2 regions of the Sphaerisporangium aureirubrum genome follow, and region 2 is predicted to be linked to the other one. Evidence: predicted binding sites of a transcription regulator. Region 2 holds the regulator's gene; the other holds the start of a gene.
What was found. Region 2 encodes HrcA, which represses chaperone genes, less so after heat shock. Its sites were predicted from a motif close to TTGGCACTCTCNNNNNGAGAGTGCCAA; they were not measured.
Positions count from the first base shown of each region.

Region 1 (10,400 bases), on a different contig from region 2:
TATCAGGAGCAGCAGAAGCTGGCGGGGCAGGCTCAGGATCTGCGGGCCAACAAGCTGCTGGTCGAGGCGCAGCTCAACATGGAGATCGACACGCTGCGGAAGCGGTCGGCGACTGTGGTCAAGACGTTGACGCGGACGTTGGTGAAGCTTGGGGTGAAGGTCAACTCGGGGGGGCGTACGGGGGCGGCCTGTGATCCGACTCAGGTGCGGGCGGCGGACAACTTCCCCAATGGGTTGTTGCCGGTGAACGTGTTGTGTCCGTTGCAGCAGCGGGGGCAGGAGCTGCGGGCGGACGCGGCGATCGCGTTCGTGGCGCTCAACGAGGCGTACCGGAAGCGGTTCGGGAAGCCGATGTGTGTCACGGACAGCTATCGGAGTCTGGGGGATCAGCAGGCGGTGTTCTACCGGCGGCCGGGGTTCGCGGCGGTGCCGGGGCGGAGTAATCACGGGCTGGGGTTGGCGGTGGATCTGTGCGGTGGTGTGGATGTTTTCAGGTCGGCGCAGTTCAACTGGCTTGAGACGAACGGGAAGCAGTTCGGGTGGATACATCCGGATTGGGCGTACAGCAGTCCGTTCGAGCCGTGGCATTGGGAGTATGACCCGAAGATCGGGTCGCTGCTCTAGCGACTGGTTTCGGTCAGGGGGTTCTGCCGTGGAGGGCGATCGACAGGCGGGCTGTCGTGGCGGCGTGGGCCAGGCGGGTTGCCTGGTCGGGGGTGGTGGCCAGGACGATCAGAGGGCCGCTGTCGGTCGGTTGATCGGGGTTTGGTGCCGGTAGGGCGATCACGGTCAGTGACGGGATGACGGTGGGAGTCGGTGGGGTGGGGGTGTCCTCCCATTGGGTTGTGGTGCCGATCACGTCTATCACGTCGCCGGGGTGGACGAGGGTGGCTGCGCCTGGGTCGTGGAGGCGGACGGGGGTGGCTCGCATGCCTGGGCCGTAGGTGTCGACGAGGGTGGGGCCGAGGAGGCGGAGGTCGGTCAGGGGCTCGCCGCGGCGGAGGGGGGCGGCCAGGACGCGGCCGGTGAGGGGGGTGCCTGGGCGTAGGGCGCCGTCGGGGACCGCGTGATCGGGGAGGTGGATCACGGTCAGGTCGGTGGCGGTCAGGGGGCCGCTCTTGAGGTCGTGGGCGGCGGCGAGGATTGCGGTGGTGGGGGGCGGGTGTACGGCGAGGGTGACGCACCAGGTGGCGGTGGCGGCCAGGAGGACGGCCAGGAGCCGGCGATGACGGTTGATCAGCCGGAGGGGGGGTGCTGTTTGCCGCATCGCTGGCTCCTGGGATGGCCTTTCCGGGTGTCGGGGCCGGTCAGGGGAGGTCGAAGGGGAGGGGGATGCCTGTCAGGGCTTCGGGGCAGGGGCAGGTGCGGTCGAGGGACAGCTCGGCTACGACGGTGCCTACGAGGGTGCGCATGCGTTCGCTGTTGGCGGCGAAGAAGCTGAGGACCTCTTCCTGAGTGACGCCCTCGCCGGTCTCCACGCCGGCGTCGTGGTCGGTGACCAGGGCCAGGGGGGTGTAGCAGAGGGCCAGCTCGCGGGCCAGGACGGCTTCGGGGTGGCCGGTCATGCCGATGATGGACCAGCCGTTGGAGCTGAACCACTTGGATTCGGCTCGGGTGGAGAAGCGGGGGCCTTCGATGATCACCAGGGTGCCGCCGTCTATGGCCGGCCAGCCTTCTGCTTGCGCCTTTTCGTAGGCGAGGGTGCGGCCTCGGGGGCAGTACGGGTCGGCGAAGGGGACGTGGACGGCGCCGCCTGCCTCGTAGTAGGTCTGGTCTCTGCCTGAGGTGCGGTCGATCAGTTGGTCGGGGATTACCAGGGTGCCTGGGCCGTAGTCGGCGCGGAGGGAACCCACTGCGCTGGGGGCGACCACCTGGCGAACACCTAGGGAGCGTAGGGCCCAGAGGTTGGCGCGGTAGGGGATGCGGTGGGGTGGGTAGCGGTGGTCACGGCCGTGGCGTGGGACGAAGGCCACTGAGCGTTCGCCGATCTGGCCTACCGTGATCACGTCGCTGGGGGGGCCGTAAGGGGTGTCTACCTCGATCTCTTTGGCGTCTTCGAGGAGGGAGTAGAAGCCGGAGCCGCCGATGACGCCGATGTCCGCTGTCATGACCATGGGCGAGAGATTAGCGCGCTGGAGGGGGTGGGGTGAGGGGTGAGGTTGGTCCTGTGGATAACCCTGGTGCGCTGTCTCGGTCGGCCGCCGTATGGGGGCGCCGGATTCGCCGTCCTGCGTCCCGCCGCGTCGGCGCCTGCTTGGGTGCTGCGGGTGGGGGAGGGCTGTGGCACGTGGGCGTGCGGAGCGTGGTGCGGGGGCGCGTGAGTGGAGCGCGTGTGGCCGGGGCCCGTTAGCCGGGGGGGTGGCGTGCGGAGCGCGGTGGGGGGGCGCGTGAGTGGAGCGCGTGTGGCCGGGGCCCGTTAGCCGGGGGGGTGGCGTGCGGAGCGTGGTGGGGGGGCGCGTGAGTGGAGCGCGTGCGGTCGGGGCCCGTTAGCCGGGGATGGTTGTACGGCCGGGGGCCGTACAACCATGGGTTCTAGGCGGCGGAGCTGCTTGTGGTGGTGCTGGAGGAGGAGGAAGAGGCGGTGGAGGCCGGTTCCTTCTTGGGGGTGGAGTCGCTCGTGGTGGTGCTGGTGGCGGGGGCGGTGGTGCTCGGCGCGGTGGAGGAGCCCGAACGGTTGTCGGTTCGGTAGAAACCGGAGCCCTTGAAGACGATGCCTACGGCGGAGAAGACCTTGCGGAGCTGGCCCTGGCACTGGGGGCAGGTGGTCAGCGCGTCGTCGGTGAAGCGCTGGACGACCTCGAGGCCCTCACCGCATTCGGTGCAGGCGTACTGGTAGGTAGGCACGCACTCCTCCTTATATGGCTCAGCGTAGTTTGGCACTCTACCTGTGCGACTGCTAATGGTACGCAGCCGATTAGGGTAAACGCCACCCAGGGCGTTTCTAGTCCCGGTCCCGCAGACGCCGGTAGGGAGTGAAACGGCTGGTCGGGCCGGGGTGCCCGGCGGTGGGAAGGGGTGGTCTAAGGGTGCCGGGCGAGCCGGAGGGGAGCGCGGCCAGAGGCGTGCGGCGGGCAGGGACGCGAGGGGGGTTCGGTCTACCCGGGAGGCGACGGTGGCGCCGGAAGGTCGCGATCACCGGTCAGTCGCCGCGTTCCCCGAACCAGCCTGCCAGCTTGCCTCGGCGGCTGATGGCCCGCAGGCGCCGTTCCACGGTCAGCCGGTGCTGGGCGATGGTGACGAGCAGCAGCTGGTCCCCGGTGCGCAGCCGGGTGCTGGGTTCGGGGACGAACGAGTGGTTGTCCCGGACGATCATGGTCACCGCGGCGTCGGACGGCAGTCGTAGCTCGAAGATCTCCACGCCGTGCAGCCCGGAGCCAGGCGGGATGGTGACCTGGAGGAGGTCGGCGTTGAGCTCCTCCAGGGGCGCGGACTCGACGTCCAGCTCGCGGGCCTCGTCGGGTGCGGTGATGCCGAGCAGGCGGGCGAGGTACGGCAGTGACGGGCCCTGCACCATCGTGAAGACGATCACGATGACGAAGACCTCGTTGAAGATCCCTTTGGCCCCGGGCACCCCGGCGGCCCACGGGATGGTGGCCAGCACGATGGGCACCGCGCCGCGCAGCCCGGCCCAGGACAGGAAGATCTGCTCGCGGGTGCTCAGGACGTCGATGCGCGACAGCCGTACCACCAGCGCGGACGCCATCACCGACAGCGGCCGGGCGAGCAGCACCAGCGTCAGGCCGCCGACCAGGCCGGGGCCGATGGTGGACGGCAGTTCGTACGGGCTGGCGAGCAGGCCGAGCATGACGAACAGCCCGATCTGGGCGAGCCAGGCGGCGCCTTCGGCGAAGCCGCGGGTGGCGATGCGGTGCGGCAGCCTGGCGTTGCCGAGCACCAGGGTCGAGAGGTACACCGCGAGGAACCCGCTGCCGTGCAGCAGCGCCGCCCCGCTGTAGGTGACCAGGGCCAGCGCGAGCACGGCGATGGGATACAGGCCGGACGCGGGCAGCGCCACGCGGCGCAGCGCGTACGCGCCGAGCGGCCCGACGACCAGGCCCACGGCGGTGCCGACGGTGAGCTCGATCACGGCGTCGAGCAGGACGTGCCCGGCGCTGGGCAGCGTGGTCGCGGTGGTGCTCAGCATCATGACGACGATCACGGTGGGTGCGTCGTTGAAGCCTGACTCGGCTTCGAGGATCCCGGCGAGCCGCGGCGGCAGCGGCAGGCGGCGCAGCACGGAGAACACCGCGGCGGCGTCGGTGGAGGCCAGGATGGCGCCGAGCAGCAGCGAGGAGCGCCAGTTCATGTCCAGCAGCCAGTGCACGGCCCCGGCCAGCGCGAGGATGCTGACGACGACGCCGAGCGTGGCGAGCACCAGCGCCGTGGGCACGGCCCGCTGTACGTGCTGCCAGTTGGTGGTCAGGCCGCCCTCGGCGAGGATGACGGCGAGCGCGATCAGCCCGATCTGCTGCGCGAGCTGGGCATTCTCGAACTGGATGCCGAGGCCCGCCTCACCGAGCAGCAGCCCGAGACCGAGGTAGATCAGCAGGCTGGGCAGTCCCGTGCGGTGCGCGACCCGTACCGAGGCGATGGCGACGATGACGACGACGGACGCGAGCAGCAGCCAGATGTCCAGATCCACCGGCCTCCGATCTCGCGTTTTCGGGCCATTCTGTCGTATTCGTATAGCCCCCTACCACGATGAACTACTTTCAGCTACCGTCACACGCGACACACGCGTTACATCATCAAGACGGGTCATCACGTGACGGACGAGACTTCCCCGGTCGCTGAAAACACGGGGGACGCCGGCGAGGAGAAGATCGTCCGGACGGAGCCGAGGAAACGTCCCCGTCTGCTGCGACGGTTACTCATCGTGACCGCGCTCGGCGTGGCGATGGTGGTCGCGGCAGGGTTCGCGGTGCTGATGGAGCGTCAGTTCGCGCTGAACGGCAACATCGAGCGCATCCCGGAAGCGTTCCCCGAGGAGGCGGGCCGTCCGGTCAAGACGGTCGGTGAGGCGCAGAACTGGCTGCTCATCGGCTCGGACAAGCGGCCGGGCGAGGCGGGCAACCAGCGGGCCGACACCATCATGATCGTGCATGTCCCGGCGGACCGGGCTCGGCTCACCCTCATCGGCATCCCCCGCGACTCTTATGTCCGCATCCCCGGCCACGGAAACAACAAGATCAACGCCGCGTACTCCTTCGGCGGGCCCAAGCTGCTGATCCGCACGGTGGAGGACCTGACCAGGGTCCGCATCGACCACTTCGCCGCCCTGGACTTCCAGGGCTTCGTCACGATGACCAAGGCGATCGGCGGCGTCGACGTGTACGTGGCCCGCGAGGTGTACGACCCGGCGAACAAGGTCACCTGGCCGCAGGGCACGGTGCACCTGGAGGGCGAGAAGGCGCTGCTGTTCGTCCGGCAGCGGTACAACCTCCCCGGCGGGGACTTCGACCGGATCCGCCGCCAGCAGGCGTTCATCGGCGCGATGGGCCGCAAGATCATCAGCCGGGACCTGCTCACCGACCCCCTCAAGCTGAACGACTTCCTGGAGGCCCTCACCCGCGCGGTGAGCGTGGACTCGGGGGTGACGCTGGGCACGCTGCGTGACCTGGCGCTGGAGCTGCGGGACGTCAGGCCGGACGACGTCGACTCGGCCACCCTCCCCAACCTGGGGTCGGTCACGGTGCGTGGCGCGAGCGTCGTCCGGCTGGACAAGAAGGCCGGTGAACGGTTCTACGCGGCGATCAGGGACGACAAGCTGACCGACTACTTCGACAGGAGCGGCGGCCTCAACGACCTGACGATCCTGCCGTGACGCCGGGGATGCGCACGATCCCCGACGGCAGCGCCGCCATCGACACCGGCCGGTCGTGAGGCTCGGCCGGCACGCCGACCAGCTCCCCCTCGTGCAGCAGCGCCACGGTCGGCACGTTCGGCCCCACCCGGGCCAGCGCCCGGTCGTACGACCCCCCGCCCCGCCCGAGCCGCATCCCGGTGACGGGGTCCACGGCGAGCGCGGGCACGATGACCAGCGCCGCCGTGCGGATGGCGTTGACCCCCCGCGGCGTGTCGACCGGCTCCATCAGCTTGCGCGGGCCGGGCGCCAGCGAGTCGGGGCCGTCGTACACCGCCCAGTCCAGGTCGTCGTCCGGCCGCAGGATGGGCAGGATGACCGTGGCGCCGTGCTTCCACAGGGCGAAGACCAGCCCGTGCGTCGCAGGCTCGGTGCCCGTCGACCAGTACGCCGCGACCAACCCGGCCATCTGCACCCAAGGTTGGTCGAGTAGCGTTTCCCTGATCGCTGTCGCGGAGCCGCGTGGATCGGCGACCTCTGCTCGTGCGGTGACGATCCTGCGGCGCAGCTCCGCTTTGTCCACTCGGCCCTCCATTAAGGTGCATCCCATGGCTGACTACGATCCAGTGACCAAGGTCGTCATCCCCGCCGCGGGGCTCGGCACGAGGTTCCTCCCGGCCACCAAGGCGACCCCCAAAGAGATGCTGCCGATCGTCGACAAGCCGGCCATCCAGTATGTCGTCGAGGAGGCGGTCGCCGCCGGGCTGCTCGATCTCCTCATGGTGACCGGCCGGAACAAGCGCTCCATCGAGGACCACTTCGACCGAGCGTACGAGCTTGAGGAAGTGCTCGCGGCCAAGGGCGACGAGGAACGCCTGTCCCAGGTGCTCGAACCCGTCGAGATCGCCACTTTCCACTACGTACGCCAGGGCGAGCCCAAGGGCCTCGGCCACGCGGTCCTGTGCGCCAAGCAGCACGTCGGGGACAACCCCTTCGCCTGCCTGCTCGGCGACGACCTGATCGACCACCGGGACCACCTGCTCCAGCGCATGATCGAGGTGCGCGACACCTACGGCGGCAGCGTGGTCGCGCTGATGGAGGTGCCGCGCGAGCAGGTCTCCCTGTACGGCTGCGCCGAGATCGCCCCCACCTCCGAGGACGACGTGGTCCGGGTGACCGGCCTGGTCGAGAAGCCGCCGGCGGACGAGGCGCCGTCCAACTGGGCGGTCATCGGGCGGTACGTCATCGACCCCGCGGTGTTCGAGGTGCTGGAGAACACCCCGCCCGGCCGGGGCGGCGAGATCCAGCTCACCGACGCGCTGCTGGAGCTGGCCGGCCGGGAGAACGACGGCGGCGGCCCGGTGCACGGGGTGCTGTTCCGCGGGCGGCGCTACGACACCGGCAACAAGCTCGACTACCTGCGCACGGTCGTGCAGTTCGCCTCCGAGCGGCCCGACCTGGCCCCGGACTTCATCCCCTGGCTGCGGGAGTTCCTGGACGACAGCGCGTCATGAAGCCGGTCGACGCGCATCTGGCGGAGATCCTGCGCACGGTGCGACCGCTGGACCCGGTCGAGATCGACCTCGACCGGGCCCTCGGCGCGGTGCTGGCCGAGAGCGTCACCTCGCCGGTCGCGCTGCCGCCGTTCGACAACTCCGCCATGGACGGCTACGCCGTGCGCGCCAAGGACGTCGAGACGGCCACTGAGGACCGTCCGGTCCTGCTGCCGGTGGTCGCGGACGTTCCCGCCGGGGAGCACGCGCCGCACGTGATCGAGCCCGGTTCGGTCACCCGCATCATGACCGGCGCGCCGGTGCCCGAGGGCGCCGACGCCGTGGTGCCGGTCGAGTGGACCGACGGCGGCACGGTGCGCGTCGCGATCCACCGGCCCGCCGAGGCCGGCAACGCGATCCGCCGCTCGGGCGAGGACGTCCGGGCCGGGGACGTCGTGCTGGATTCCGGCACGCTGATCGGCCCCGCCCAGCTCGGCGTCCTGGCCGGGGTGGGGCGGCGTGCCGTGCGGGCCCTCCCGCGTCCCCGGGTGCTGGTGCTGTCCACCGGCGCGGAGCTGGTCGACCCGGGGCTGCCGCTCGGGCCCGGCCAGATCTGGGAGTCCAACAGCTACACCCTGGTCGCCGCGGTGCGCGAGGCGGGCGGCGAGGCGTACCGCAGGAGCGCCGTCGGCGACGACCCGGCGCTGTTCCTGGAGATCCTCACCGGCCTGCTCCCCGAGGCCGACGCGGTGATCACCAGCGGCGGCATCTCGATGGGCGCCTACGAGCCGGTAAAGGAGGCGCTGACCCCGCTCGGCACGGTCCGCTTCGAGAAGGTCGCCATGCAGCCGGGCATGCCGCAGGGCTTCGGGGTGGTCGGCGAGCGGGAGGTCCCGATCTTCACGCTGCCTGGCAACCCGGTCTCGTCGTACGTCTCCTTCGTCCTGTACGTCCGCCCGGCGCTCGCCCGGATGCGGGGCCTGCCCGCCGGGCCGCCGCCGATGGTTACCGCCACCACGACCGCGGCGCTGCGCTCGCCGTCCGGCAAGCGTTCCTACCTGCGCGGCGTGCTGGACGGCGACCGCGTCGCGCCGGTACGGGGCCAGGGTTCCCACCAGCTCGCCGCGCTGGCCGCCGCCAACGCCCTGATCGTCGTGCCCGAGGACGCCACCGAGGTGCCCGCGGGCGCCGCCGTGGAGGTGATCCCGCTGTGAGTGAGCTGACCCATCTGGACGAGTCCGGCGCGGCCCGCATGGTGGACGTGTCCGGCAAGGACGTCAGCGTCCGGACGGCCCTCGCGACCGGCCGCGTGCTGCTGTCGCCCGAGGCGGTGGCGGTCCTGCGTGCGGGCGACGTGCCGAAGGGCGACGCCGTCGGGGTGGCGCGCATCGCGGGCATCCAGGGGGCCAAGCGCACCCCTGAGCTGATCCCGCTGTGCCATCCGATCGCGGTGCACGGCGTGAAGGTCGACGTCGGCGTCGAGGACTACGGCGTGCTGATCAGCGCGCGGGTGAAGACCGCCGACCGCACGGGCGTGGAGATGGAGGCGCTGACCGCCGTGACGGTGGCCGCGCTCGCCATGGTCGACATGATCAAGGCGGTCGATCCGGCGGCGGTGATCACCGACGTGCGGGTCGAGGAGAAGACGGGCGGCAAGACCGGCGTCTGGACCCGGCCGTGAGGGCGCTGGTGGTGACGGCGTCCAACCGCGCCACCGCCGGGATATATCCCGACAAGTCCGGGCAGCTGCTCGCCGAGCTGCTCGCCGAGGCTGGCTGCGAGGTGGACGGCCCCCGCGTGGTGCCGGACGGCGAGCCGGTCGAGGACGCGCTGCGCGAGGGCGTGCGGGCCGGGTACGACGTGATCGTCACCACCGGCGGCACCGGGCTGACGCCGCAGGACCTCACGCCCGAGATGACCCGGCGGGTGATCGACCGCGAGATCCCCGGCATCGCGGAGGCCGTAAGGCAGGCCAACCGCGAAAAGGTGCCTACGTCCGTGTTGTCCCGGGGGCTCGCCGGGCAGGCGGGCCGCACCCTCATCGTCAACCTCCCCGGCTCCTCGGGCGGCGTGCGCGACGGCATGGCCGTCCTCGCGCCGGTGCTCAGGCACGCCGTCGACCAGATCCACGGCGGCGATCACTGACCTGTCCAGGCCATCCCCGGACCACCTCCCGCAAGAGTGCCGTTACCCGGTACGCTGCGCCATCGGCTTGGCACTCCTCGGTGGGCGGTGTCAAGGGGGACATAAGGTACGCCATGGCGAACATAGGGTTCGACAGGGGATGATTGACCCGTGGATCGACTACGCGGCTGGCCGGTGACCCTGGAAGAAGGGCCGGTAGGGCTCCGGCCGCTGCGACTGCGCGACGTGAGCGTGTGGCGGGAGACGCGGCTGCGCAACGCCGACTGGCTACGGCCGTGGGAGCCGAGCAACCCCGAGACGCCGCTGTTCCGCACCGGCCTCGGGCCCTACATCTCCATGGTCGGCACGCTGCGGCGTGAGGCACGCCAGGGCCTGGCCCTGCCGTGGGTCGTCACCTGGCGCGGCGCGTTCGCCGGGCAGCTCACCGTGGGCGCCATCGTGTGGGGGTCGGCGCGGTCGGCCCAGGTCGGCTACTGGGTCAGCGGTGCCCTCGCCGGACGCGGCATCATCCCGACCGCGCTCGCGATGGCCGTCGACCACTGCTTCTTCACGGTCGGCCTGCACCGCCTGGAGGCCAACATCCGCCCGGAGAACCACGCGAGCCGCCGTGTGGTCGAGAAACTCGGCTTCCGCGAGGAGGGCGTGCGCCGCCGTCACCTGCACATCGACGGCGCCTGGCGCGACCACATCTGCTACGCCCTCACCCTGGAGGACGTCCCGCGCGGGCTGCTGGCGCAGTGGCGGCAGAGCGGCCAGAAGGCGCCGCACGATGGCATGGCTTAGCGTGGCATAGCGAGCTTTGACCGACGCTTGGCGATAAACAGGTTGACGATCTCGCGACACACCGCACCGAATGCTCGTCAACCAGTGACACCCGGTCCTACGGTGCGTCACGTGAACACATTCGCGCCGGCACCCAGTCCCACGGCGTGTTCACGCTGCCCCGAGGAGGCCGGATG
Region 1 is NZ_JBHSRF010000088.1:515-10,914, forward strand. Features, by position in the region: gene ACFP1K_RS35095 (D-alanyl-D-alanine carboxypeptidase family protein) at 1-624, shown strand, start outside; gene cpaB (Flp pilus assembly protein CpaB) at 638-1,267, opposite strand; gene ACFP1K_RS35105 (S-methyl-5'-thioadenosine phosphorylase) at 1,308-2,114, opposite strand; gene ACFP1K_RS35110 (FmdB family zinc ribbon protein) at 2,533-2,844, opposite strand; gene ACFP1K_RS35115 (potassium/proton antiporter) at 3,140-4,642, opposite strand; gene ACFP1K_RS35120 (LCP family protein) at 4,877-5,824, shown strand; gene ACFP1K_RS35125 (5-formyltetrahydrofolate cyclo-ligase) at 5,799-6,386, opposite strand; gene galU (UTP--glucose-1-phosphate uridylyltransferase GalU) at 6,412-7,317, shown strand; gene glp (molybdotransferase-like divisome protein Glp) at 7,314-8,510, shown strand; gene moaC (cyclic pyranopterin monophosphate synthase MoaC) at 8,507-8,977, shown strand; gene ACFP1K_RS35145 (MogA/MoaB family molybdenum cofactor biosynthesis protein) at 8,974-9,441, shown strand; gene ACFP1K_RS35150 (GNAT family N-acetyltransferase) at 9,592-10,224, shown strand; gene ACFP1K_RS35155 (hypothetical protein) at 10,398-10,400, shown strand, end outside.
Region 1: ACFP1K_RS35110 (FmdB family zinc ribbon protein) is a predicted target of HrcA. The motif match lies at 2,874-2,900, and genes of this name have one in related genera.

Region 2 (10,400 bases):
CCTCGGCCGGTCTCGTTGAGGTGCTGGACGCCCTTGCTGTACAGGGGGATCACCTGGCCGGACTGGGCGCCGGGGCGGATGTCGATCTCTTCGGCGCCGTCCAGGGTCTCGACCGTGAGGGTGGTGCCGAGGGCGGCGGCGGTCATGGGGATCTGGACGGTGCAGTGGAGGTCGTCGCCGCGGCGCTCGAAGATCTGGTGGGCGCGTTCGACGATCTCCAGGAACAGGTCGCCGGGGGGGCCGCCGCCGGGGCCGATCTCGCCTTCGCCGGCGAGCTGGATGTGGGTGCCGTCCTCGACGCCCGCGGGGATGCGGACCTTGATGGTGCGGCGGGTGCGGACGCGGCCGTCGCCGGAGCACTCCTGGCAGGGGTGCTGGATGATCGAGCCGAAGCCACCGCACTGGGGGCACGGGCGGGCGGTCATGACCTGGCCGAGGAACGAGCGGGTCACCTGGGAGATCTCGCCGCGGCCGTGGCACATGTCGCAGGTGTCGGGGTGGGTGCCGGACGCCGCACCGGAGCCGTGGCAGACCTCGCACAGGATGGCGGTGTCCACGACCAGCTCACGGGTGGTGCCGAACGCCGACTCGGCGAGGTCGAGCTCGACGCGGATGGTGGCGTTGCGCCCGCGCCGCGCCCGGGACCGCGGCCCGCGTGCCCCGGCGCCGCCGCCGAAGAAGGCGTCCATGATGTCGCTGAACGGGAACCCGGCGCCGAAACCGGCACCGGCGGAACCGGCCCCGCCGCCCCCGCCGTAGGGATCGGCCCCGAGATCGAACATCTGGCGTTTGTTGGGGTCCGACAGGACCTCGTACGCCTGGTTGATCTCCTTGAACCGTTCCTGCGTCTCCGGGTCGGGGTTCAGGTCGGGGTGCAGCTCGCGCGCCAGGCGGCGATACGCCTTCTTGATCTCATCCTGCCCGGCGTCACGGCGGACGCCGAGAATGGCGTAGTAGTCGCGCGCCACTAGGACCCCGCCAGAATCTGGCCGACATAGCGTGCCACTGCGCGCACCGCTCCCATGGTCACCGGGTAGTCCATTCGCGTCGGGCCCAGCACTCCGAGCCGGGCCAGTTCATTGTCGCCCGAACCGTATCCGGCGGCGACGATGGAAGTGCCACGAAGCCCCGAATAGGGGTTCTCTGAGCCGATCCGCACCGTTACGGAGGAGTCGCCGACTTCTCCGAGCAGCCGCATCAGCACGACCTGTTCCTCAAGGGCTTCGAGCACGTCACGCAGGCCGACGGTGAAGTCGGCCGTGAGGTTGGCCGCCCCGGCGAAGACGATCTTTTCTTCGTGCCGGTCGACCAGGGTGTCCAGGAGTACGGACAAGATCGTGCCGGCCATCGGGCGGTCGTCCTCGGGCAGGCGCTCCTGCAGGTCGGCCACCGTCTCGGGCACGCGGCCCAGCGCGCAGCCGTCCAGGCAGGCGTTGAGCACGGCCCGCAGGTGGGCGATGCGGTCGTCCTCGACCACGTCGGGGAGGTCGACGACCCGCTGCTCGACCCGCCCGGTGTTGGTGATCAGCACCAGCATGATGCGGCGCTCCGACAGCGGCACCAGCTCGACGTGCCGCACCGTGGAGCGGATCAGCGAGGGATACTGCACCACCGCGACCTGCCGGGTGAGCTGCGCGAGCAGCCGCACCGTGCGCGTCACGACGTCGTCGAGGTCGACGGCCCCGGCGAGGAAGGTCTCGATGGCGCGGCGCTCGGCGGAGGACAGCGGCTTGATCTGGGACAGCCGGTCGACGAACAGCCGGTAGCCCTTGTCGGTGGGCACGCGTCCCGCGCTGGTGTGGGGCTGAGCGATGTACCCCTGCTCCTCCAGCACCGCCATGTCGTTGCGGACGGTGGCCGGCGAGACGCCGAGGTTGTGCCGCTCCGCCAACGCCTTGGAGCCCACGGGTTCATTGGTGGACACGTAGTCCTCGACGACGGCGCGCAGAACCGCCAGCTTGCGATCATCGAGCATGTGCTCACCTCCTGCCTGCTCCGTGCCTGCGTGAACGCCTGGCCTGGCACTCAGTGTTCCCGAGTGCCAAGTGTACGGCTCCTGCCGACACGGTGCGATAACCCGTGGGGCACAGCCCGGAACCGGCCCGCCGACAAGTGGCTTGCTATCGACAGGCAAGTGAGATGGTCCACACTTTCGGCATGACCGAGAACACCCCCCGGCCCGGCGACGCGACGGCCCACATCCCGCGTCCCTACCCGTTCGGCGAGCAGGCCGCCCCCGGCTCGCCCCCTCACGGCGCCCAGGGAACTCCTTCCTACGGCGCCCAGGCCGGCGACCAGCCCTACGGCGGCGGTCCCGGCGGCGGCCCCGGCGACCGCCCGCCCTTCGGCTCCCCGTCGGGCGGCCCCTCGTACGGCAACCCGCCCGGCGGCCAGGGCTACCCGCCGCCCGGCGGCTACGGCGGCCAGCCCGGTGGCTACGGCCCGCCCCCCGGCGGCCCCGGCTACGGCCCGCCGCCCGGCGGCCAGGGTTACGGCCCGCCCCCCGGCGGCCAGGGCTACGGCGCCCCCTCCTACGGCGCTCAGGGCTCCGCGCAGAACCCCTATGGCGCTCCCCCGCCCTCGGCCGGCCCGGTCCGTCCCCGGCTGCTGTGGGTCGTGCTGGTGTGGATCATCGCGGTGGTCTGCGTCGGCATCGGCGTCGCCGGTTTCGCCGGCGGCCTCTTCAAGACCCTCAACGACGCGGCGCCCACCAAGACGTTCCAGAGCGGCGGCAGCGTGGTGGCCGCGGTGGACCCCGCCGAGAAGCCCGCCCTGTACGCGTCGTCGTCCGGCCCGGCCAACGTGACGTGCCTGGCCGAGCACACCTCCACGGGCGCCAAGGCCAAGCTGTCCAACCCGACGACCGCGCAGACCATCACGGCCGGCGGCCGGGTGTGGGAGCTGCTGTTCGACGTCGGCGTGCCCGCCGCGGGCGAGTACAAGTTCACCTGCCAGGCGGACGACGGCAAGCAGGTGGCGTTCGGCGTGGGCAAGGCCCTGACGGCGAACGCCGGCGCGCTGGCCGGCGGGGTGCTCGCGCTCATCCTGGTGCCGCTGGCCGGGTTCCTGCTGGCCGTGGTGGTCACGATCGTGGTGGTGGTCCGCCGCAGCCGCTTCCGCAAGCGCGTCCAGATTCAGGGCTCGCCGTACGCCGGGGGTGGCTGGCAGGCCCCCCCGCCCGGCGCCTGAGCTTGCTAGCGTGCCCTGCTATGCGGGACTACGGACAGGATGTACTGGCCGGTGGCCGGTGGAGACGGCCGCGGGCCGAGATCCCGCGCGTCCCCGCCGACCCCGGCCTCGTCGTGGAGGACGCGAACGGCGCCGGTGACGGGTTCTGCGGCGCCGTGGTGGCCTGTGACAAGGAGGCCGTCACGCTGGAGGACCGCTTCGGGCGCAGGCGGGTCTTCCCGCTGGCTCCCGCCGCGTTCCTTCTGGAGGGCAGGCCGGTGACGCTGGTGCGGCCCGACGCGCCCTCGGCGGCCCCGGGGCGCAGCGCGTCCGGGTCCGTCGCGGTGGCCGGGCTGCGGGCCAAGGTGGCACGCGAGAGCCGCATCTACGTCGAAGGTGTGCACGACGCGTCCCTGGTGGAGAAGATCTGGGGCCACGACCTGCGGGTCGAGGGCGTCGTGGTGGAATACCTCTCCGGCGTCGACGACCTGCCCGCGATCGTCGAGGACTTCGCCCCCGGCCGCGGGCGGCGCCTCGGGGTGCTGGTCGACCACCTGGTGCCCGGCTCCAAGGAGAGCCGCATCGCCGCCCGGGTGTCCTCCCCCCAGGTACTGATCGCCGGGCATCCTTTCGTGGACATCTGGCAGGCGGTGAAACCCTCGGTCCTCGGCATCCCGGCCTGGCCGTCGGTGCCGCGCGGCGTGCCGTGGAAGGAGGGCGTGCTCGACGCCCTCGGCTGGCGGCTGACCCCGGCGGACGCCTGGCGCCGGATCCTCGGATCCGTCCGCACGTACACCGACCTGGAACCCGAACTCCTCGGCCGGGTGGAGGAGCTGATCGACTTCGTGACGACCGAGGAGGACCCATGAGCCAGCCCCCCCAAGACGGCCCGCCGCAGGACAACGACGACCGCACCCCCACCGACCGCCCCGGCTTCCAGCAGCCCGCCCAGCCGTACGGCGCCCCCGAGGGGCAGGGGTACGGCCGGCCGGGCCACGGAGAGCAGGGACACCAGGGCTACGGCCAGCAGGGACAAGGCCAGCCCCAGGGCCACCAGCCCGGCTACGGACAGCCCGGCTACGGCGACCCGTACGCCCAGCCCGGATACCAGCAGCCCTACGGTCAACCGGGCTACGGACAGCCAGGCTATGGTCAGCCCGGTTACGGACAGCCAGGCTACGGTCAGCCCGGTTACGGACAGCCGGGCTACGGACAGCCCGGTTACGGACAGCCGGGCTACGGCCAGCCCGGATACGGCCAGGGCTACGGCCCGGTGGGTGCCCGTCCCCCGCACGTCCCCGGCCGCTACGGCCCGCGCCCCGGCACCGACGACACCACGATGGCCATGCTCGCCCACCTGCTGGGCCTGCTCACCTCGTTCATCGGCCCGCTCATCATCTACTTGGTCAAGAAGGACGAGTCCCCCTACGTCCGCGACCAGTCGGCGGAGTCGCTGAACTTCCAGATCACCCTGTTCATCGGCTACATCATCTGCTTCGTTCTGTCCTTCCTGATCATCGGCCTGTTCCTCCTCCCCATCCTCTGGATCGGCTCCCTGATCATCATGATCATGGCCGCGGTAGCCGCCAACCGGGGAGAGAACTACCGGTATCCGATGAACATCCGCTTCATCTCCTGACGAAGTCCCTATTTATCGGCACATTGGCGCCACAAAAGAACCACGAAGGATTATCCACCACAATAGGTAAACCCAGCCGAAGACCCACGTATTTAACTCACCAAATTCCTCGCTTTTTTGCCTAGCCGTTTTAACGGTGGTAACTTCCGCTCCGGCGAGAATTCCGTGGGCCACGCGACTGTGACCTTCGGGTACGACCCGGCCTCCCTTATTTTTCGAATGAGGGAGGCCTCGTATTGGGAGCCCGCGTGCCTGAGACCTGCGACGTCGCGATCATCGGTGCCGGTGTGATCGGATGCGCGATCGCCCACCGGCTCGGCTCGCAGGGCCGGAGCGTCGTCGTCGTCGACAAGGCGCCGCGCGTCGGCCTCGGCGCCTCCGACGCCGCGGTGGGCGGCATCCTCACCCAGACCGAGCCCGCCTGCGTCGGCCCGCTGACCGTCGTGATCGGACGCAGCCGTGAGATGTACCCCGCCTGGCTGGACGAGCTCCGCGAGGCCTCCGGCTCGCCCCTGCCGGTGCTGGAGGGCGGCGACATCCAGGTGGCGCTCGACGAGACCGAGATGGAACGCCTCGTCACCGAGGTGCTCCCGCAGTGGAGAGAACTGCCGTTCAAGATCTCGCAGCTCAGCGCCGCCGAGGCCAGGGAGCTCGAGCCGCTGCTGAGCGAGTCGGTGGTCGGCGGCTTCCTGCTCCCCGAGGAGCTGGCGCTCGACCCGAGAGACCTGATGGCCGCCCTGGCGAGGACGCTCGCGTGCGGGCGCGCCGGCGTCCGGGTGCTGACCGGGACCCGGGTGACCTGCCTGCGTTCGCTGCCTGGCGCCGCCGAGCTCACGCTGGACGACGGCACCCTGATCTCGGCGGGCACCGTCGTCGTCGCGGCCGGTCACCGCAGCGCCGGCTTCCTGCCCGACCTGCGGCACCACCTGTTCCCCATCAAGGGCGAGGCGTTCGACACCCGGCCCCCCGGCGCGACCACCTACCCCCTGCGCCATCACGTCTTCACCGAGGTCCGGGAGGGCGATTTCGAGGGCTTCCCGTACCTCGTGCCCCGCCACGACGGCAGGGTGGCCGTCGGCGTGACGTACGAGCCGCACGTGCGGAACAGACGGGCCACCGGCAGGGCACGGGCGGAGATCCTGCGAGGCGTCGCCGCCCTCATGCCGGTGGCCGCCACGTGGCCCATCGAGAGGCACTGGGCGGGCCTGCGCCCGGGGAGCACGGACCACCGGCCCGTCATCGGGTTCGTGGACGACCACGACCGGGTGCTCGCGGCCACGGGCCACAGCGGCCTCGGCGTGACCCTCGCCCCGGTGACCGCCGAGCTGGTGGCGGCGCTGATCGACCGGTCCGTCACCGCGGAGGCGCGCGACATGCTCGACGTGTGCCGCCCCGACCGCGAGTTCGTCCCGATCGCGGAGGCGCCGCCGCCGAAGGCCGAGGGGACGCCGCTCACCCAGGAGGCGCCGCTCACGCCAGCGGAGACGCGGCTCCCCACAGCTCCCTGAACCTCTCCGCGCGTTCGCGCACCTTCTCCTGGTCGCCGACCACGATGGTGCTGAGGATCATCGGGGCGATGCCGTCCCCGCGCTGCGGCGACGGGTTGGACTCGTAATAGATCACGTCGTCGAAGAGGATGAAGTCGGACAGCGAGCCGCGCAGGGTCGGCGGGGCGTCGGTGTCGGCGAGCACGCGCACGTCGATGCCGATCTCGGTCTGCCATTTCCAGACGCGGCGGAAGGACTCGGATTCCTGGCGGTCGGAACGGTCCATGATGAAGATCCTTCGCACCCCGACCCCGCGCCGCACGAGGCCGCGCTGGATCTTGAGGTAGCGCTGGCCGAGGTCGGTCATCCAGAACCCGCCGGCGAACTCGGTCTCCCGCGCGTCGACGGTGCTGAGGCTGATCGCGTCCAGGCTGGTCTGGGTGTTGAGCGCCAGCGCGAGCAGCCATTCGCGGTCCTCGCCCTCGTAGATGGCGCGTCCGGTGTCGCCGAGCTCCTTGAGGAAACGCGACACGCGCTCGACCTCGTGGTGGACCAGTTTCCGCACCAGTTCCGGCGCGTCCTCGCCGCCGGCCTTCGCGGCGTTGTGCGCGAACCGCGTCACCACGTCGGTCGGCATCGCGGACGCCTCGATCAGGCCGTACAGCTCGCCGGACCGGTGGATCGTCGCGAAGCCGTCGGCCACCAGCGTGTGTGTGCTGCGGTGCTGGACGCGCTGCTCCTGACGCAGGGCGTCGAGCTGGGCGTCCACGTCGACGAGGAACTGCACCACGAAGATCACACCGGAGATGAAGGTGGCGAGCAGCAGGCTCCACAGGTCGTCGTTGTCGTCGCTGATGAAGGCGTTGGTCACCAGGTAGCTCATCCCGCCGACCAGCACCGTGACGAGGATCTTCCGGACGATCCGCGGGACGAGCGCCGGGGACACCTTGGGTGTTCTCTCAGTCATTTTCCTCCCCACCGGCGTCGGCGGTCGTGCGGAGCAGGGCCAGGGTGTTCATCGCGACCTGGTCGCGCACCCGGTCGACGAGGGAGCGCCACTGTCGGGTGAGCCCGGCCCGGCGGTCGAGCGCCTCCCACAGGGGGAGCAGGGCGTCGGGAAGGCGGGCGGCGGGCATCCACAGGTGCAGCAGGTGGTCGATCGCCACGTCGAGCTTCGGCACGTGCAGGCCCGCGGCGCCGTCCCGCCGCGCCCGGCCGACGGTCAGCAGGAGCGCGGTCAGCAGCCAGTCGTGCAGCGCCAGGTCCTCGCAGAGGTCCACGACGCCGGCGGTGAACCCCTCGGGATGGGACAGGCGCAGGGTGCGCAGCCGCTCGTCGTGCACCGTCAGGTGGATCGACGGGTCACCGGTCCCGGCGACCCAGCGCAGCCGGGTACGGGACGCCCGGAACGGCGCCCGGCGGTCGAGCAGCGGCGCGGACTGCACGGCGTCCAACCGGAGGCCGCAGATCGCCCCGAGGTCGAGCACCTCGGCGGGCAGCTCGGCGACGCAGCCGGCGGCGAGGTCGTCCTCCCTGGCCTTGCCGAGCACCTCGATGGTGCCGGGCACGGCGAGGTAGTGGGACCAGGGCAGCCGCCGGTCCACGCCGGCGCGGGTGACGCGGGCGTACGCCGAGGCCTGCGCCACCCGGCCCCCGGTGACGGCGCACCTGGTGACGACGGTGCCGACGCCCCGGACCCGGGCGCGGGACGCCGACGGCAGGCGGCAGTCGACCCCGGTCAGCGTCTCGGGCGACACCGCGTGCGCGACGGGCCGGCGGGACAGGCGCACCCGCTCGCCGGCGAGCAGCGCGAGGATCTTCTCGCAGTCGGACTCGGGGAGCTCCCCGGAGTTCTGGAGCAGTACCGTGTGGACCTCTCCCATCACCAGCATCGGCCGCCGCCCTAGGCGAAGACGTAGGAGACGCGGTCGACGAGCTCGCCTTCGAGCGCGACGCCTTCCTTGCCGCTGCGCGCCTCGACGTCCCTCATCACGTCGGGATCGACCATGACCTGGCTCAGGATGGTGCGCACGGCCAGCTCGACCGGCAGGAACCGCGGGGACAGCACCGACAGCGTGGTGTAGGCGGTGAACGGCGCGGCCTGTTCGTTCAGCTTGACGATGGCGGGCAGCGCATCCCAGGTGGACGGCCACGCGTCGCCGCGGGGCACGGGCGCCAGGGGCAGGGCGCCGTCGTCGCGCAGCAGGCCGAGCCGCAGCAGCTGCCAGACCGAGGCGAGGAACGCGCAGGACCAGACGCGCCCGGCGCCGGATTCGTCCCACAGCTCCACGTCCACGAACACCGAGTGCCCGCGCTTGGCGTTTTGCGCCGGCGGGGCCCACGCCTGCGGCCGTCCCATGGCCGTCGCGGCCGTGGGACGCGGCGAGCGCACGCCGTTGCAGAGCCAGCCGGTCTCCTTGACGGGCGGCCGGGAGCCGTTGGTGCCGGGCGGCGGGTCCCCGACGATGCGCCCCTCGACCAGACCGGCGGGCGCGGCGCCGTCGTACTCGGCGCAGGCCGACTCCCGGGCGATGTAGTCGATGGTGAGGCCGTTGCCCGCCGCCGCCTCCAGCACCGCCGGGAGCACCTCGGCGGGGGTGCGGGTGCGGCTGAAGTAGTCGTCGACGAGGAAGCACGTGCTGATCCGCGCCGGACGGCCCGTCAGGCGCTCCCCCCACATGGCCCCGAGGGCGCGCACCCACGGCGCGACCCGGCGGAACTGCGCGCGGAGCCGCTCGGGGCCCGCTTCGAGATCTTCCATGTAGAGGTGGCCGAGCTCGACGGACACGTGGGCGTAGGGCGCGGAGGCGTTGCGCCGCTGCGCGGAGACCTCGGAGAAGGTCGTGGCCACCGGCGTCACAGGCCCTCCCACGCGCTGTCGTCGACCGTCTTCTCCGCCAGGGAGGCGAACGCGGCGGCCGTCGCCGCGTTGGCGATCTTGCTGACGAGTACGTCCTCGTCGGAGATGAGCTGCTCGCGCCACTGGAGGACAGGGTCCAGCGGCACCTTGCCGAGCATGGCCGTGCGCCCGACCCCGCGCCGGCGGGCGAGCTCGCGCAGCTCGGCGTCGCAGGCGCTCAGCCAGGCGCGTTGCTCGTCGCGCAGCCCGTCGAGCTCGGCGGCCTCGGGTTCCAGCACGGCGGTGCGCACGTAACGGATGCGGTCGCGCAGTTCGTCGGGCTTGTGGCCGAAGCCCGCGCCGGCTTCGAGGAGCCCGCCGCCGCCGGTGACCAGGCCGTCCGCCGCGATGATGTGCTGGCGGGTCCAGCGGTGGAAGACCAGCCAGCGGAACGCGGTCGCGGGGAGCCGCGCGGTCGCCCGCAGCACCAGCTCGGCGGTGAAGGAGCGGCCCGCGCTGAGGTCCACCACGCACAGGTCGAACTCCTCCTCCAGCCGGCCGAACAGCTGGACGCACCTGCGCACCGTCTCCTCGTCCACGGCGGACAGCTCGCCCCCGCCCTCGGTGCCGGGGTACAGCTCCAGGCGACCGGCTCCCGGCGGTTTGCTGCGCAGCTCCTCGCGGTCCGACTCGCGCCAGATGTCCACCCGGCGCGGCTCGGCGCACTCGCCGCAGAGGTAGTCGTGCATGCCGTTGCGCGGGCTGCCGCGCGCCACCGAGCTGACGCTGAAGATCGCCCCGGCGGTGGGCGAGCCGAAGTCGAAGTCGAGGTAGCACGTGTCGTTGCCGCGCAGCGCGTGCCGGTAGACGATGTTGGTGCTCGTGACCGAGCGCCCGGTCCCGCCCTTGTCGGAGATCGCGAAGACCAGCATCCCTAGACCTCCGCCGCGCTGCGCCGGGCGGTGGTCAGCCCCTCCAGATCGAGTAGGGCGCCGTTGACGAGGGCCTGCGCGGTCGCGGGGCGGTCGCCGACGATGGTGCGGGCCCGCTGCAGGGTGGCCTGGATGCTGCGGAGCTTGGGCTGGGTGGTCTGCCCCGCCGACAGCGGCTGGGTGACGAGTTCCTGCTCCAGGAGGTGCTCGGCCTCGCTGAGCATCTGGAGCGCCAGCTCGACCAGCTGAGGGCTGCGCAGCGGCTGCTCGCCGCTGGCCTGCGCGGCGGACACCAGGAACTCGACGACACGTTCGCTGAAATACCACGAGGGGTC
Region 2 is NZ_JBHSRF010000089.1:269-10,668, forward strand. Features, by position in the region: gene dnaJ (molecular chaperone DnaJ) at 1-968, opposite strand, end outside; gene hrcA (heat-inducible transcriptional repressor HrcA) at 968-1,975, opposite strand; gene ACFP1K_RS35275 (hypothetical protein) at 2,158-3,189, shown strand; gene ACFP1K_RS35280 (DUF3097 domain-containing protein) at 3,210-4,037, shown strand; gene ACFP1K_RS35285 (DUF4870 domain-containing protein) at 4,034-4,807, shown strand; gene ACFP1K_RS35290 (NAD(P)/FAD-dependent oxidoreductase) at 5,056-6,315, shown strand; gene ACFP1K_RS35295 (hypothetical protein) at 6,278-7,261, opposite strand; gene ACFP1K_RS35300 (SCO2521 family protein) at 7,254-8,186, opposite strand; gene ACFP1K_RS35305 (SCO2522 family protein) at 8,198-9,154, opposite strand; gene ACFP1K_RS35310 (SCO2523 family variant P-loop protein) at 9,151-10,065, opposite strand; gene ACFP1K_RS35315 (SCO2524 family protein) at 10,068-10,400, opposite strand, start outside.